DNA from 2 places in the Streptomyces sp. NPDC051582 genome. Region 2 is predicted to be linked to the other one. Evidence: predicted binding sites of a transcription regulator. Region 2 holds the regulator's gene; the other holds the start of a gene.
The links. Region 2 encodes HrcA, which represses chaperone genes, less so after heat shock. Its sites were predicted from a motif close to TTNGCACTCNGNNNNNCNGAGTGCNAA; they were not measured.
Positions count from the first base shown of each region.

Region 1: the regulator HrcA is predicted to act here: its motif matches at 4,382-4,408, upstream of groES (co-chaperone GroES).

Region 1 is NZ_JBFAZJ010000001.1:551,701-559,021, reverse strand. It holds gene AB0M92_RS02530 (FtsW/RodA/SpoVE family cell cycle protein) at 1-847, opposite strand, end outside; gene AB0M92_RS02525 (LCP family protein) at 835-2,094, opposite strand; gene AB0M92_RS02520 (HAMP domain-containing sensor histidine kinase) at 2,152-3,570, opposite strand; gene AB0M92_RS02515 (response regulator transcription factor) at 3,563-4,249, opposite strand; gene groES (co-chaperone GroES) at 4,554-4,862, shown strand; gene groL (chaperonin GroEL) at 4,979-6,607, shown strand; gene AB0M92_RS02500 (ester cyclase) at 6,720-7,321, opposite strand, start outside.
Region 2 is NZ_JBFAZJ010000043.1:29,889-37,209, reverse strand. It holds gene AB0M92_RS35460 (AMP-dependent synthetase/ligase) at 1-905, shown strand, start outside; gene hemW (radical SAM family heme chaperone HemW) at 986-2,218, shown strand; gene AB0M92_RS35450 (DUF3097 domain-containing protein) at 2,364-3,167, opposite strand; gene AB0M92_RS35445 (MBL fold metallo-hydrolase) at 3,196-3,921, opposite strand; gene hrcA (heat-inducible transcriptional repressor HrcA) at 4,077-5,093, shown strand; gene dnaJ (molecular chaperone DnaJ) at 5,094-6,233, shown strand; gene AB0M92_RS35430 (nitronate monooxygenase) at 6,381-7,321, shown strand, end outside.

The DNA of each region.
Region 1 (7,321 bases), on a different contig from region 2:
TGACGTGCGGCTCCGTCGAGCCCACGACGAAGGCTCCGACCCCCGCCATGAGCAGGCCCGTCACGATCCAGCTCGTGCGCTCGGTGGCGACGTACAGCATCACCACGAACACGCCGAAGAAGATCAGCGACGTACCCAGGTCCCGCTCGAAGACCAGCACCAGCAGCGAGACGATCCACACCGTGATGATCGGCCCGAGCTGGCGCATCGGCGGCAGCCGCATCCCGAGGAACTTCCGCCCCGTCAGGGCGAGCGAATCGCGGTGGATGACCAGGTAGCCCGCGAAGAAGATCGCGATCATGATCTTCACGAACTCGCCCGGCTGGAGCGAGAACCCGAACAGGATGATCCAGCGCTTCGCGCCGTACGTGTCCGCACCGAAGAACGCCGGCGCGATCAGCAGCACCAGCGCGACCACCATCGTGATGTAGATGAACCGCTGGAGCAGCCGGTGGTCGCGCAGCAGCGCCACCACCGCGAGGCAGGCGGCCACGCCGATCACCGTCCACAGCAGCTGCCCCGGCGCGTTCGCGTCGCCGCCGTACCGCGCGATGTAGGACTGGTCCAGCCGGTGCAGCAGCACCAGCCCCAGCCCCGACAGCAGCATGGCGATCGGGAAGATCAGCGGATCCGCGTACGCCGCGAACCGGCGCACGCCCAAGTGCCCCACCAGCGCCAGCAGCGTCATGCTGATCGTGAAGCCGGTGAGGTTGGCGGGCAGCTCGCCGTTCATCGCCAGGCCGGCGCTCGCGTGCCCGAAGACGGTGAGGGCGACGACGAAGACGAGCAGCAGCGCCTCGGTACGGCGGCGTGCGCCGGCCGTGGTCAGCGGCCTCAGTCCACGCACGGGATGCCGCCACCGTCGATGGCGGGGGCGGAGCCGCCCGCGCCCGTCGAGGGGCTGGAGGCCGCCCCTGAAGGCGCTCCCGAAGACGCCCCCGACGCCCCCGGTGACGCCCCCGGCGCGTCGCTCGGGCCCGCGTCCGGGCTCGGAGCGGACGCGGAGGCGGAGGCCTCCGGTCCGATCTGCTCGGCAATGAGGCGCTTTATCTTCATATCGTCTACGACGTTTATGTCCTCTCCATGGTTCCTTCCGAACCGCTCGACGGGCAGTGTCGTGAACGCCACTTTTCCGCCGGACAGGTTCTTCGCCTGCTTCACGAACGACAGCAGGTCCCAGCCCGCGTCCGTCACGACGTCCTGTTTCGCGGCGTCGACCAGCTTCATCAGCTTGACCGGATCGGTGAAGGTCCCGGCCGAGTTCAGCTTCTGCGTGGCCCCCGCCAGGAAGGCCTGCTGCCGCTTCGTCCGGTCCAGATCGCCCATGGCCAGGCCGTGCCGCTGCCGTACGAAGGCCAGGGACTGCTGCCCGTTCAGCATCTGGCGGCCCGCCGGGAAGTCGGCGCCCGAGTACGTGTCCCGCACCGGCCGCTTCAGGCACACCGGTACGCCGCCGAGCGCGTCGGCCAGGTGGTGGAAACCGGCCAGGTTGAGTTCGGCGAAGTGATCGACCGGGACGCCCAGGAAGCTGCGCACCGTCTCGATCTGCGCCTTGCGGCCGGCCTCCCGCCCCTCGCGCTCCAGCTGCCGCCGGTCCTTGACCCCCTGGGCGGAGAGCCGGTCCTCCTCCTTGGACTTCGCCAGCCCGTAGGCCTTCTTGATCTTGTCCTTGCCCTGACCCGGGATGTCCACGAAGTCGTCGCGCGGGACCGAGAAGGCCTTCGCCCGGCTGCCGTCGCCGGGTACGTGCAGCAGGATCAGCGTGTTCGCGTTGTAGCCGCCGATGTCGGAACTGCCGGCGTGCAGTTTGTCGAGGACCTCCGCCGGCAGCTCCTCGCCGTTCTGGTCGCGGCGGCTGTCCAGGCCCATCAGCAGGATGTTGGTGTCGCCGTACTTCGACTTCTCGGCGCCCTCCAGGGCCTTGGAGCTGCCGATGCTGCCGGCGAGGTCCCGGTACACGTACCAGGCGCCGGCGGCGGCCATGACCGCCAGCGCGCAGACGGCCACGAGCAGGGTGCGGGCGATGCGGCGGGGACGGGGTCGGCGGCGGGGCCGGCGGGCGGGGTGGCTGGTCTTCCTCCGGTGCGCGCTCATGCCAGTCGATGGTGGGGGAGGGGCGCTGAAGGAATCCTGAGAGACCTGAAGGGGCGTTCAGGACCCGGCGGACCGGGTCGGCGCGCGGGGCCCGCCGACCGGCACGCGCAGGACGAAGCGGACACCGGAGCCACCGCCCGCCCGGGGCGCCAGCGCCCGCGCCTCGCCGCCGTGCGCCCGGGCCGTCTCGCGGACGATGGCCAGGCCGAGGCCCGTGCCGCCGCCCGCGCGCCCCCGGTCCGGGTCCAGGCGGACGAACCGCTCGAAGACCCGGTCGCGGTCCGGCGCCGGGACGCCGGGGCCGTCGTCCTCGACCTCCAGCACCGCCCAGCCGCCGGCCACGGGGTCCGCGGGCTCGGTGGCCGCCCGTACGACGACCCCCGTACGGGCGTGCCGCAGCGCGTTGTCCACCAGGTTGGCCAGCGCCCGCTCCAGCCGGGCCGGGTCCCCGGCCGCCGGTACGGGGGCCCGCGCGTCCAGCCGGACCGGGACCCGGGGGTCCTGGCGCCGGGCCAGGTCCTCCGCGGCCAGCAGCGCCAGGTCCACCGGCTCGGTCCGCGGTACGGGGCCGCCGTCGAGCCGGGCGAGCAGCAGCAGGTCCGCGGCGATGCGCTGGAGCCGCTCGGTATCGGCCAGCGCGGCCGCCACCGACTCCCGGTCGGGGCGGCCCTGGGCCAGCGCCACCTCCAGCCGGGACCGGACGGCGGCCAGCGGATTGCGCAGTTCGTGCGAGGCGTCGGCGGTGAACTGCCGCTGCCGGGCGTCGGACCGCTCCAGCCGGTCGAGCGTGTCGTTGACGGTCCGGGCCAGCTGGGCGATCTCGTCCGCTCCGCCGGGGTCCGGAACACGGCGGTCCAGCTCGCTCGCGGTGACCGCCGCGAGCTCGGTGCGGATCGCGGTGACCGGGCGCAGGGCGTGTCCGGTCACCCACCGGGCGAGGGCCGCCGCGAAGCCGATCAGCGGGGGCGCGCCGGCGAGCAGGCCGAGGGCGATGGCGCGGGTCGCGTCGTCCACGTCGCCGAGCACGGTGACGGCGTACACCTCGTGCCCGCCCGGCGCCTCGACCGCGACCACCGCGCGGCGTTCCGCGCCGGGGCGCGCGGGCGGCAGGACGGCGGAGCGGGAGTCCTCGCCGGAGGCGGTGGGCGGCGGCGGGCGCAGACCGCCGAGGTCGGGGGTGTCGGCGAGGTCCCCGGTGGAGGCGACGGTCCGCCCCTGCGCGTCCCGTACGAGGACCAGGTCCACCCCGCCCTCCGGCGCGGGCAGCCGCCCGCCGGGGAAGGCGTGGCCGTCGAGCTGGGCGGCCACCTTGCGGGCGGCGAGCTCGGTGCGGCCGGTGGTGTTGTCGAGGAGGTTGGCCCGCAGCAGGGTGTACAGCCACAGCCCGCCGGCGCCGAGCACGGCGGCCATGGCGAGGGCGGCGGCCAGCGCGGCGCGGCGCCGGAGCGGGCCGGGGCTCGTCCTGGTTTCAGCCACCGTCGGCGGCCATGCGGTAGCCGGTGCCGTGGACGGTGAGGATCGAGCGGCGGCCGAAGGGGGCGTCGACCTTCTTGCGCAGCGAGGAGACGTACACCTCGACGATGTTCGGGTCGATGGCGTGCGGGGCGTCCCAGACCTCGTCCAGGATGTCCTGCTTGGCGACGGCCCGGCCGGGCTGCTCCATGAGGCAGGCGAGGACGCCGAGCTCGCGGGCGGTGAGCTCGATCTCGTGCGGGCCGCGGCGGCAGCGGCGGCCTGCGGGGTCGAGGACGAGGTCACCGGCCTGGAGGGTGGGGCGGGGGCCGGCGGCGTCGGCCGCCGCCCGCCGGGCGAGGGCGCGCAGGCGTGCGGCCAGCACGACGAACGAGAACGGCTTGGTGAGGTAGTCGTCGGCGCCGCTGTCGAGGCCTTCGGCCTCGTCGTACTCGCCGTCCTTGGCGGTCAGCATGAGGACGGGAGTCGGGTCGCCGCCGGCCCGCAGGCGGGCGCAGATCTCGTACCCGCTGAGGCCGGGCAGCATCAGGTCGAGCAGGACGGCGTCGTACGAGCCGGTGCGGGCGAGGTCCAGCCCGCGGTGGCCGTCGTGGGCGAGGTCGACCCAGTGCCCGTCGGCGGAGAGGCCGCGCCTCAGTGACTCGGCGAGGCCCTCTTCGTCTTCGACCACGAGAATGCGCACGCCCCCAACTGTCACATATCACCCACCGGGACTCTTGGGCGCAGTCCCGCCCGGGCCCCGGGGCGCAGCCCCCGGGCGGGGTCTCGGGGGCGGCGGGGGGGACCCCCGATCCGGACGACCCGGCGGAGCGTGTTGGCACTCCGCTTGACCGAGTGCTAATCGCCGGAATAGTCTCGCACCTGGCACTCGCCACCGGTGAGTGCCAACACAGCGACAGGCAGGTCCGGCACCCGCGACGACGGATCCACCTGGTCGCCACCCAGACAGTTAGCCCCGTGAGATCTCCGAAGGGGGAGGTCGGATCGTGACGACCACCAGCTCCAAGGTTGCCATCAAGCCGCTTGAGGACCGCATCGTGGTCCAGCCGCTCGACGCCGAGCAGACCACGGCTTCCGGCCTGGTCATCCCGGACACCGCGAAGGAGAAGCCCCAGGAGGGCGTCGTCCTCGCCGTGGGCCCGGGTCGCTTCGAGGACGGCCAGCGTCTCCCGCTGGACGTCAGCGTCGGCGACATCGTGCTGTACAGCAAGTACGGCGGCACCGAAGTGAAGTACAGCGGCGAGGAGTACCTCGTCCTCTCGGCTCGCGACGTGCTCGCGATCATCGAGAAGTAATTCACCGAAGTACCAAGCATTGCTTTGAGCTGCGCCCCTGGTCACCCCGCTGATTGCCGGGCGGCAAGGGGCGCGGTTCGTTAAACCCGAGTTTTCGAGAGGGCTGAACCGCTCCCATGGCGAAGATCCTGAAGTTCGACGAGGACGCCCGTCGCGCCCTCGAGCGCGGCGTCAACAAGCTGGCCGACACGGTGAAGGTGACGATCGGCCCCAAGGGCCGCAACGTCGTCATCGACAAGAAGTTCGGCGCCCCCACCATCACCAACGACGGTGTCACCATCGCTCGCGAGGTCGAGCTGGACGACCCGTACGAGAACCTGGGCGCGCAGCTCGTGAAGGAGGTGGCGACCAAGACCAACGACATCGCGGGTGACGGCACCACCACCGCCACCGTGCTGGCCCAGGCGCTGGTCCGCGAGGGTCTGCGCAACGTCGCCGCCGGCGCCTCCCCGGCCGCCCTCAAGAAGGGCATCGACGCCGCGGTCAAGGCCGTGTCCGAGGAGCTCCTCGCGACCGCCCGCCCGATCGAGGACAAGTCCGACATCGCCGCCGTGGCCGCGCTCTCCGCGCAGGACCAGCAGGTCGGCGAGCTCATCGCCGAGGCGATGGACAAGGTCGGCAAGGACGGTGTCATCACCGTCGAGGAGTCCAACGCCTTCGGCCTGGAGCTGGAGTTCACCGAGGGCATGGCCTTCGACAAGGGCTACCTCTCCCCGTACATGGTCACCGACCAGGAGCGTATGGAGGCCGTCCTCGACGACCCGTACATCCTGATCAACCAGGGCAAGATCTCCTCCATCCAGGACCTCCTGCCGCTGCTGGAGAAGGTCATCCAGGCCGGCGCCTCGAAGCCGCTGCTGATCATCGCCGAGGACGTCGAGGGCGAGGCGCTCTCCACCCTCGTCGTCAACAAGATCCGCGGCACCTTCAACGCGGTCGCCGTCAAGGCCCCCGGCTTCGGTGACCGCCGCAAGGCGATGCTCCAGGACATGGCCACCCTCACCGGTGCCACCGTCATCGCCGAGGAGGTCGGCCTCAAGCTCGACCAGGCCGGTCTGGACGTACTCGGTTCCGCGCGCCGCGTGACCATCTCCAAGGACGACACCACGATCGTCGACGGTGCCGGCAGCTCCGACGAGGTCCTCGGCCGCGTCAACCAGATCAAGGCCGAGATCGAGTCCACGGACTCGGACTGGGACCGCGAGAAGCTGCAGGAGCGCCTGGCGAAGCTCGCCGGCGGCGTCTGCGTCATCAAGGTCGGCGCCGCCACCGAGGTGGAGCTCAAGGAGAAGAAGCACCGCCTTGAGGACGCCATCTCGGCGACCCGCGCCGCGGTCGAGGAGGGCATCGTCTCCGGCGGTGGCTCCGCGCTCGTCCACGCCGTGAAGGTGCTCGACGGCAACCTGGGTCTGTCCGGCGACGAGGGCACGGGTGTCGCGGTCGTGCGCCGCGCCGCCGTCGAGCCGCTGCGCTGGATCGCCGAGAACGCCGGCCTTGAGGGCTACGTCATCACCTCGAAGGTCGCCGAGCTCGACAAGGGCCAGGGCTTCAACGCCGCCACCGGCGAGTACGGCGACCTGGTCAAGGCCGGCGTCATCGACCCGGTCAAGGTCACCCGCTCCGCGCTGGAGAACGCCGCTTCCATCGCCTCCCTGCTGCTCACGACCGAGACCCTGGTCGTCGAGAAGCCGGCCGACGAAGAGGGCGACGCCGGTCACGGCCACGGTCACGGCCACAGCCACTGATCGCGCCCCACATCGGGAAGGCCCCGTTCCGCATCTGCGGAACGGGGCCTTCCCCGTTGGCCGGGTGCGGTGAGCTGCGTAGGTGCGGTGCGGTGCGGTGGGCCGGGCGGGGCTACATCGCGCCCAGGTCCCTCATCAGGCGCATGGCGTCGTAGTGCCACCAGCCTTCCTTGATCATTCCGTCCTCGCACCGGAAGACCGTGGTGCCGGTCATCGTGCAGTCCTTGCCGGTCGGGGCGATCCCCATGAACTCGCCCGTGTGCTTGCCGCTGAAGGTCCACATCGTGGTGACGTGGTCCTCCTGTGCCATCTGCGCGTCCAGGGTGAAGGCGAAGTCGAAGGCGCTGCGCCAGGCCTGCACGTCCTCGCGGATGCCGTCGCGGCCGATCTTGGCCTGGGGCCGGCTGATGTCGTGGTCCCGGTAGTCCGTCGCGAAGATCTCGTCCACGACGGACATGTCGCCCTTCATCGCGACCTCTTCGAACATGCGGCTCGCGAGCAGGGTGTTGAGGTGCTCGTCGCGCACGACGTCCAGGTTGGTGAACCGGGGCATCCCGTCGCAGAGGGCCATCATCTCCTGGAACATCGTGTCCGTCTCCGGGAGGTGAGAGTTCTTCATGGCCGCTTCGTACGACGGGAATTCGACGACGTCGACGAAGTGGTTCTCGGATTCCCGGTCCCTGCCCACCACGGTGTGGGACACGGTGCGCTTGC
Region 2 (7,321 bases):
CCAAGACCACCCAGGACAACTACCGGCGCACCGGCAGCCCCGCGGTCCCCTTCGGTCTCGCGACCAAGCACAAGATCGCCGACGCGCTCGTCTACTCCAAGCTGCGCGACGCCTTCGGCGGCCGGCTGCGCGCCGCCGTCTCCGGCGCCTCCGCCCTGGCCCCCGAGATCGGCTACTTCTTCGCCGGCGCCGGCATCAACATCCTGGAGGGCTACGGCCTCACCGAGTCCAGCGCGGCCTCCTTCGTCAACCCCGGCGAGGCCTACCGCACCGGCACCGTCGGCAAGCCGCTCCCCGGCACCGAGGTCCGCATCGCCGACGACGGCGAGATCCTGCTGCGCGGCCCCGGCATCATGCAGGGCTACCACCTCCAGCCCGAGAAGACCGCCGAGGTGCTGGAGGAGGACGGCTGGCTGCACACGGGGGACATCGGCGAGCTCTCGCCCGACGGCTACCTGCGCATCACGGACCGCAAGAAGGACCTGATCAAGACCTCGAACGGCAAGTACGTCGCGCCGGCCGAGATCGAGGGCCGCTTCAAGGCGATCTGCCCGTACGTGTCGAGCATCGTCGTGCACGGCGCCGACCGGAACTTCTGCGCCGCCCTGGTCGCGCTCGACGAGCCGTCGATCATGGTCTGGGCCGCCGAGAACGGGCTGGAGGGCAAGACCTACGGCGAGGTCCTGGCCGCGGCGGAGACGAACCGGCTGATCGAGACGTACGTCCAGACCCTGAACGAGGGCCTCCAGCGCTGGCAGACGATCAAGAAGTTCCGGATCCTGCCCCGCGACCTGGACGTGGAGCACGGCGACCTCACGCCCAGCCTCAAGCTGAAGCGCCCGGCCGTCGAGCGTGAGTTCAAGCACCTGATCGACGAGATGTACGAGGGCTCGCGCGAGGCGTAGCGCGGCGGCGGGCGGTACGAGGGGCCCGGGGGCGCCGGTGGGCGGCCGGGCCCCCGGCCGCGGTGCGGGACAATGGGGGCATGCCTTCCGCACTGCCCGACGGTGAACCCATGCCCGAAGACGGCTCGCTGCCGTCGCACGCCCTGGCGGGCGCCGGGGACCGGCCCCTCGGGTTCTACCTGCACGTCCCGTACTGCGCCACGCGGTGCGGGTACTGCGACTTCAACACGTACACCGCGACCGAGCTGCGCGGCACCGGCGGCGTGCTCGCCTCCCGGGAGAACTACGCCGACACCCTGATCGACGAGGTCCGCCTCGCCCGCAAGGTGCTCGGCGACGACCCGCGGGCCGTGCGGACGGTGTTCGTGGGCGGCGGTACGCCGACGCTGCTGCCCGCCGCGGACCTGGTACGGATGCTCGCGGCGATCCGGGACGAGTTCGGGCTGGCCGAGGACGCCGAGGTCACCACGGAGGCCAACCCGGAGTCGGTGAACCCCGAGTACCTGGCGGAGCTGCGGGCCGGGGGATTCAACCGGGTCTCCTTCGGCATGCAGAGCGCCAAGCAGCACGTCCTGAAGGTGCTCGACCGCACCCACACCCCCGGACGGCCGGAGGCCTGCGTCGCCGAGGCGCGGGCGGCGGGCTTCGAGCACGTGAACCTGGACCTGATCTACGGCACGCCCGGCGAGACCGACGAGGACTGGCGGGCTTCCCTGACCGCCGCGCTCGGAGCCGGACCGGACCACATCAGCGCGTACGCGCTGATCGTGGAGGAGGGCACCCAGCTGGCCCGGCGGATCCGCCGCGGCGAGATCCCGATGACGGACGACGACGTGCACGCCGACCGGTACCTGATCGCGGACTCGGTGATGGCCGAGGCCGGGTACGACTGGTACGAGGTCTCGAACTGGGCCACCTCGCAGGCCGGCCGCTGCCTGCACAACGAGCTGTACTGGCGCGGCGCGGACTGGTGGGGCGCGGGTCCCGGGGCCCACAGCCACGTGGGCGGGGTCCGCTGGTGGAACGTGAAGCACCCCGGCGCGTACGCGGCGGCGCTCGCGGAGGGCCGCTCCCCGGGCGCGGGCCGCGAGCTCCTCTCCGAGGAGGACCGCCGGGTGGAGCGCATCCTGCTGGAGCTGCGCCTGGTGGACGGCGTACCGCTGTCCCTGCTGGCCCCGGCCGGCCTGGCGGCCTCCCGCCGCGCCCTGGCCGACGGCCTGCTGGAGCCGGCTCCGTACGAGGCGGGCCGCGCCGTGCTGACCCTGCGCGGCCGGCTCCTGGCCGACGCGGTGGTCCGCGATCTGGTGGACTGACCTCACGGACGAGTGAATCGGTGCGGGTACGGGCAGGTGCGACCCTGCCTGCTCGTGGCCTCCTGCCGCGCGTGCCCGCGGCCGGCGGCGTGCCCGCACGTCCGATCGTGGACCCCCACCATGGGATTCGGCACCCTGCCGTGGCTCAGAGCGGTGCTGTCACGAAGTCGATCAGTTCCTCCACGCGGCCCAGCAGGACCGGCTCCAGGTCCTTGTAGGACCGCACGCGGGACAGGATGTGCTGCCAGGCGGCGCCGGTGTTCTCCGGCCAGCCCAGCGCCCTGCAGACGCCCGTCTTCCAGTCCTGGCCCGGCGGGACCACCGGCCACGCGGGGATGCCCAGGGCGGACGGCTTCACCGCCTGCCAGACGTCCACGTACGGGTGGCCGACGACCAGGACGTCGGGCGAGGTCACCGAGGCCGCGATACGGGACTCCTTCGAACCCGGCACCAGGTGGTCCACCAGTACGCCCAGGCGGGCGTCGGGGGCCGGGGCGAAGTCCGCGACCACCGCGGGCAGGTCGTCGACGCCCTCCAGGTACTCCACCACCACGCCCTCGATCCGCAGGTCGTCACCCCAGACCCGCTCCACGAGCTCCGCGTCGTGCCGGCCCTCCACGTAGATCCGCCCGGCCCGCGCCACGCGCGCACGCGCCCCCGGGACCGCCACCGAGCCCGAGGACGTGCGCAAGGGGGCCGCGGGGGCCCGTGAGGGGCGGGTCAGGGTCACCACGGCGCCCTCCAGCAGGAACCCCCGCGGCTCCAGCGGGAACACCCGCCGCTTGCCGAAGCGGTCCTCCAGGGTCACGGTGCCCGCCTCGCACGCCACCACCGCCCCGCAGAAGTCCGTACCCGCCACCTCGACCACCAGGTCGGTGTCGGCCGGCACCTCCGGCACCGGCTTGGGGCGCTTCCACTGCGGGGTCAGGTCGGGGGAGTACTCGCGCATCCGGCCGAGCGTAGGAGAGCGCGCGCCCTCACGTGACCGACACGCCGAACCGCCGTGCCAGTGTGTCGCGTTGCTCACGGACGAAGTCCGCCGTGACCACCGCTCCGTGACCCGGCACGTACAGCGCGTCGTCCCCGCCCAGCGACAGCAGCCGGTCCAGCGCCGCCGGCCACTGCGCCGGCACCGCGTCGCTGCCCGCCTGGGGCTGCCCCGACTCCTCGACGAGGTCCCCGCAGAACACCGTCTCGCGCTCGCCCGGCACGCACACCGCCAGGTCGTACGGGGTGTGCCCCGGTCCGACGTTGGCCAGCAGTGCCTGCACCCCGCCCAGCTCCAGCGTCCATTCGCCCGACACGTGGTGCCGGGGCACCACCAGCAGGTCCACGGCCTCGGTCGCCTCGGCCTCCGCGAGCCCCTGCCGGACCGCGTCGCCGCGCAGCTCCTCCCGGCCCGTCGCCAGCTCCGCGTCCAGCCCCACCGCCCCGTACACCTCGGCCCCGGCGAACGCGCCCGCACCCAGTACGTGATCGAAATGGCCGTGCGTGAATGCGATATGCGTCACGCGCCGGCCGGTCAGCCGCTCCGCCTCCGCCCGCAGCTGCGCGCCTTCGCGTACGCACGAGCCCGGGTCGATCAGGAGCACCGACTCGTCCCCCACCACCAGTCCCACCGTGCAGTCCCACACCGGGAGCCGTCGCCGCCCGGTCCGCCCGGTCAGCCGCTCCCAGCCCGCCTCTTCCCAATGCACGTCCATGCCGCGACGCTACCCTGGCGGGCCGCCCTTGCCAGGGGCTGACTACCCGGCCGTACACTGGCCGGGGGATCTCTGGCACTCGAACGCCCGGAGTGCCAACGAAGCAGATGAAACCGACCACGACGAGCCACGACGACCAGCTGGAGGTGTGCGCGATGCTGAGCGAACGCAGACTTGAGGTGCTGCGCGCCATCGTCCAGGACTACGTCGGGACGGAGGAGCCGGTCGGCTCCAAGGCGCTCACCGAGCGGCACCGGCTCGGCGTCTCGCCCGCCACCGTGCGCAACGACATGGCCGTGCTGGAGGAGGAGGGCTACATCGCCCAGCCCCACACCAGCGCCGGCCGGATCCCCACCGACAAGGGCTACCGGCTCTTCGTCGACAGGCTGGCGGGGGTCAAACCCCTGTCGACGCCCGAGCGCCGTGCGATCCAGAACTTCCTCGACGGCGCCGTCGACCTCGACGACGTCGTCGGCCGCACCGTGCGGCTGCTCGCGCAGCTCACCCGGCAGGTCGCCGTCGTCCAGTACCCGAGCCTGACCCGTTCGACGGTGCGGCACGTGGAACTGCTGTCGCTGGCTCCGGCCCGGCTCATGCTCGTGCTGATCACCGACACGGGGCGGGTGGAGCAGCGTCTGGTCGACTGCCAGGCGCCGTTCGGCGAGAGCTCGCTGGCCGATCTGCGGGCGCGGCTCAACAGCCGGGTCGTCGGCCGTCGGTTCACCGACGTGCCGCAGCTCGTGCAGGACCTGCCGGAGTCCTTCGAACCGGAGGACCGCGGCACGGTGTCGACCGTGCTCTCCACGCTGCTGGAGACGCTGGTCGAAGAGGCCGAGGAGCGGCTGATGATCGGCGGGACCGCCAATCTCACGCGCTTCGGACACGATTTTCCCCTGACGATCAGGCCGGTGCTCGAAGCGCTGGAGGAGCAGGTCGTGCTCCTCAAGCTGCTGGGCGAGGCCAACGAGTCGGGAATGGCCGTACGGATCGGGCATGAGAATGCCTACGAGGGACTGAACTCCACGTCCGTCGTCTCCGTCGGCTACGGTTCGGGCGGCGAGACAGTCGCCAAACTCGGCGTGGTCGGACCGACCCGCATGGACTACCCCGGAACGATGGGAGCGGTACGCGCAGTGGCACGTTACGTCGGACAGATCCTGGCGGAGTCGTAAGTGGCCACGGACTACTACGCCGTTCTCGGCGTGCGCCGCGACGCATCGCAGGACGAGATCAAGAAGGCCTTCCGCCGCCTCGCGCGTGAACTCCACCCGGACGTGAATCCGGATCCGAAGACGCAGGAGCGCTTCAAGGAGATCAACGCGGCCTACGAGGTGCTCTCGGACCCGCAGAAGAAGCAGGTCTACGACCTCGGCGGCGACCCGCTGTCCTCCTCGGGCGGCGGCGCGGGCGCGGGTGGCTTCGGTGCGGGCGGCTTCGGCAACTTCTCCGACATCATGGACGCCTTCTTCGGCCAGGCCTCGCAGCGCGGACCGCGCTCGCGGACCCGCCGCGGCCAGGACGCCATGATCCGCCTCGACCTGGAGCTGGACGAGGCCGCCTTCGGCACGACCAAGGACATCCAGGTCGACACGGCCGTCGTCTGCACCACCTGCTCCGGCGAGGGCGCCGCCCCCGGCACCTCGGCGCAGACGTGTGACATGTGCCGCGGTCGCGGTGAGGTGTCGCAGGTCACCCGGTCCTTCCTGGGCCAGGTCATGACCTCGCGTCCCTGCCCCCAGTGCCAGGGCTTCGGCACCGTGGTCCCGACCCCGTGCCCCGAGTGCGCGGGCGACGGCCGGGTCCGCTCCCGCCGCAGCCTGACGGTCAAGATCCCCGCCGGTGTCGAGAACGGCACCCGGATCCAGCTCGCGGGCGAGGGCGAGGTCGGCCCCGGCGGCGGCCCCGCCGGCGACCTGTACGTGGAGATCCACGAGCTCTCGCACCCGACCTTCCAGCGGCGCGGGGACGACCTGCACTGCACGGTGACCATCCCCATGACGGCCGCGGCCCTGGGCACCAAATGCCCGCTGGAGACCCTGGACGGCATGGAGGAGATCGACATCCGGCCCGGCACCGGGTCCGGCCAGTCGATCCCGCTGCACGGGCGCGGCGTCACGCACCTGCGCGGCGGCGGCCGCGGCGACCTGATCGTCCACGTCGAGGTCACCACCCCCGGCAAGCTGGACGCCCAGCAGGAGGAGCTGCTGCGCCAGCTCGCCAAGCTGCGCGGCGAGGAGCGGCCCACGGGCCAGTTCGCGCCGGGGCAGCAGGGCCTGTTCAGCCGCCTGAAGGACGCCTTCAACGGCCGCTGACCGGCCCGTCGGCAGACGTACGAGCCCGGTCCGGGGATGCCCCGGACCGGGCTCGTCGCATCGGTGCGGACGCCGCCGGTGAAGCGGACTATGCCAGGCGAATGCGGTGATTCGGCCCGGTGGGCGGGACATGGCACGATGCAGGGCATGTCCTCCGCACCGTACGGTCTCTCCCCCTACCCGATCGTGCAGGCTCCCATGGCGGGCGGCGCCTCCTGTCCGCCGCTGGCCGCCGCCGTGTGCGAGGCGGGCGGCCTGGGCTTCCTGGCCGGCGGCTACAAGACGGCCGACGGCATGTACCAGGAGATCAAACAGCTGCGCGCGCTGACCCGGCGCCCGTTCGGCGTGAACCTCTTCATGCCGCAGACCGGGTACGTGGACCAGTCGGCCGTGGAGGCGTACCGCGGGCAGCTGGCGGGGGAGGCCAGCTGGTACGAGCTGTCCCTGGCCGACGAGGACATCATCGGCACGAGCGACGACGGCTACGACGCCAAGCTGGCGATCCTCCTCGAAGACCCGGTCCCCGTGGTCTCGTTCACCTTCGGCTGCCCCGCGCCCGTGGTCCTCGCCGCCCTGCGCCAGGCCGGTACGTACTCCGTGGTCACCGTCACCTCGGTCGACGAGGCCCGCGCCGTCCAGGCCGCGGGCGCCGACGCCCTCTGCGTCCAGGGCGTGGAGGCCGGCGGCCACCAGGGCACCCACCGCGACGACCCGCAGGCCGACGGCACGGCGGGCGTGGGCCTGCTCGCGCTGGTGGCGCAGGTACGGGAGGCCGTGGCGCTGCCGATCATCGCGGCGGGCGGGCTGATGCGGGGATCGCAGATCGCGGCGCTGCTGGCGGCGGGCGCGGGGGCGGCGCAGCTCGGCACCGCGTTCCTGGCCTGCCCCGAGTCGGGCGCGCATCCGCTGCACAAGCGGGCCCTGACGGACCTCCTGTTCCCCCACACGGAGCTGACCAGGGCGTTCTCGGGGCGGCCGGCGCGGGGACTGGTGAACCGGTTCATGCGGGAGCACGGGCCGTACGCCCCGGCCGCGTACCCGCAGATCCACCACATGACCAGCGGACTGCGCAAGGCGGCCGCAGCGGC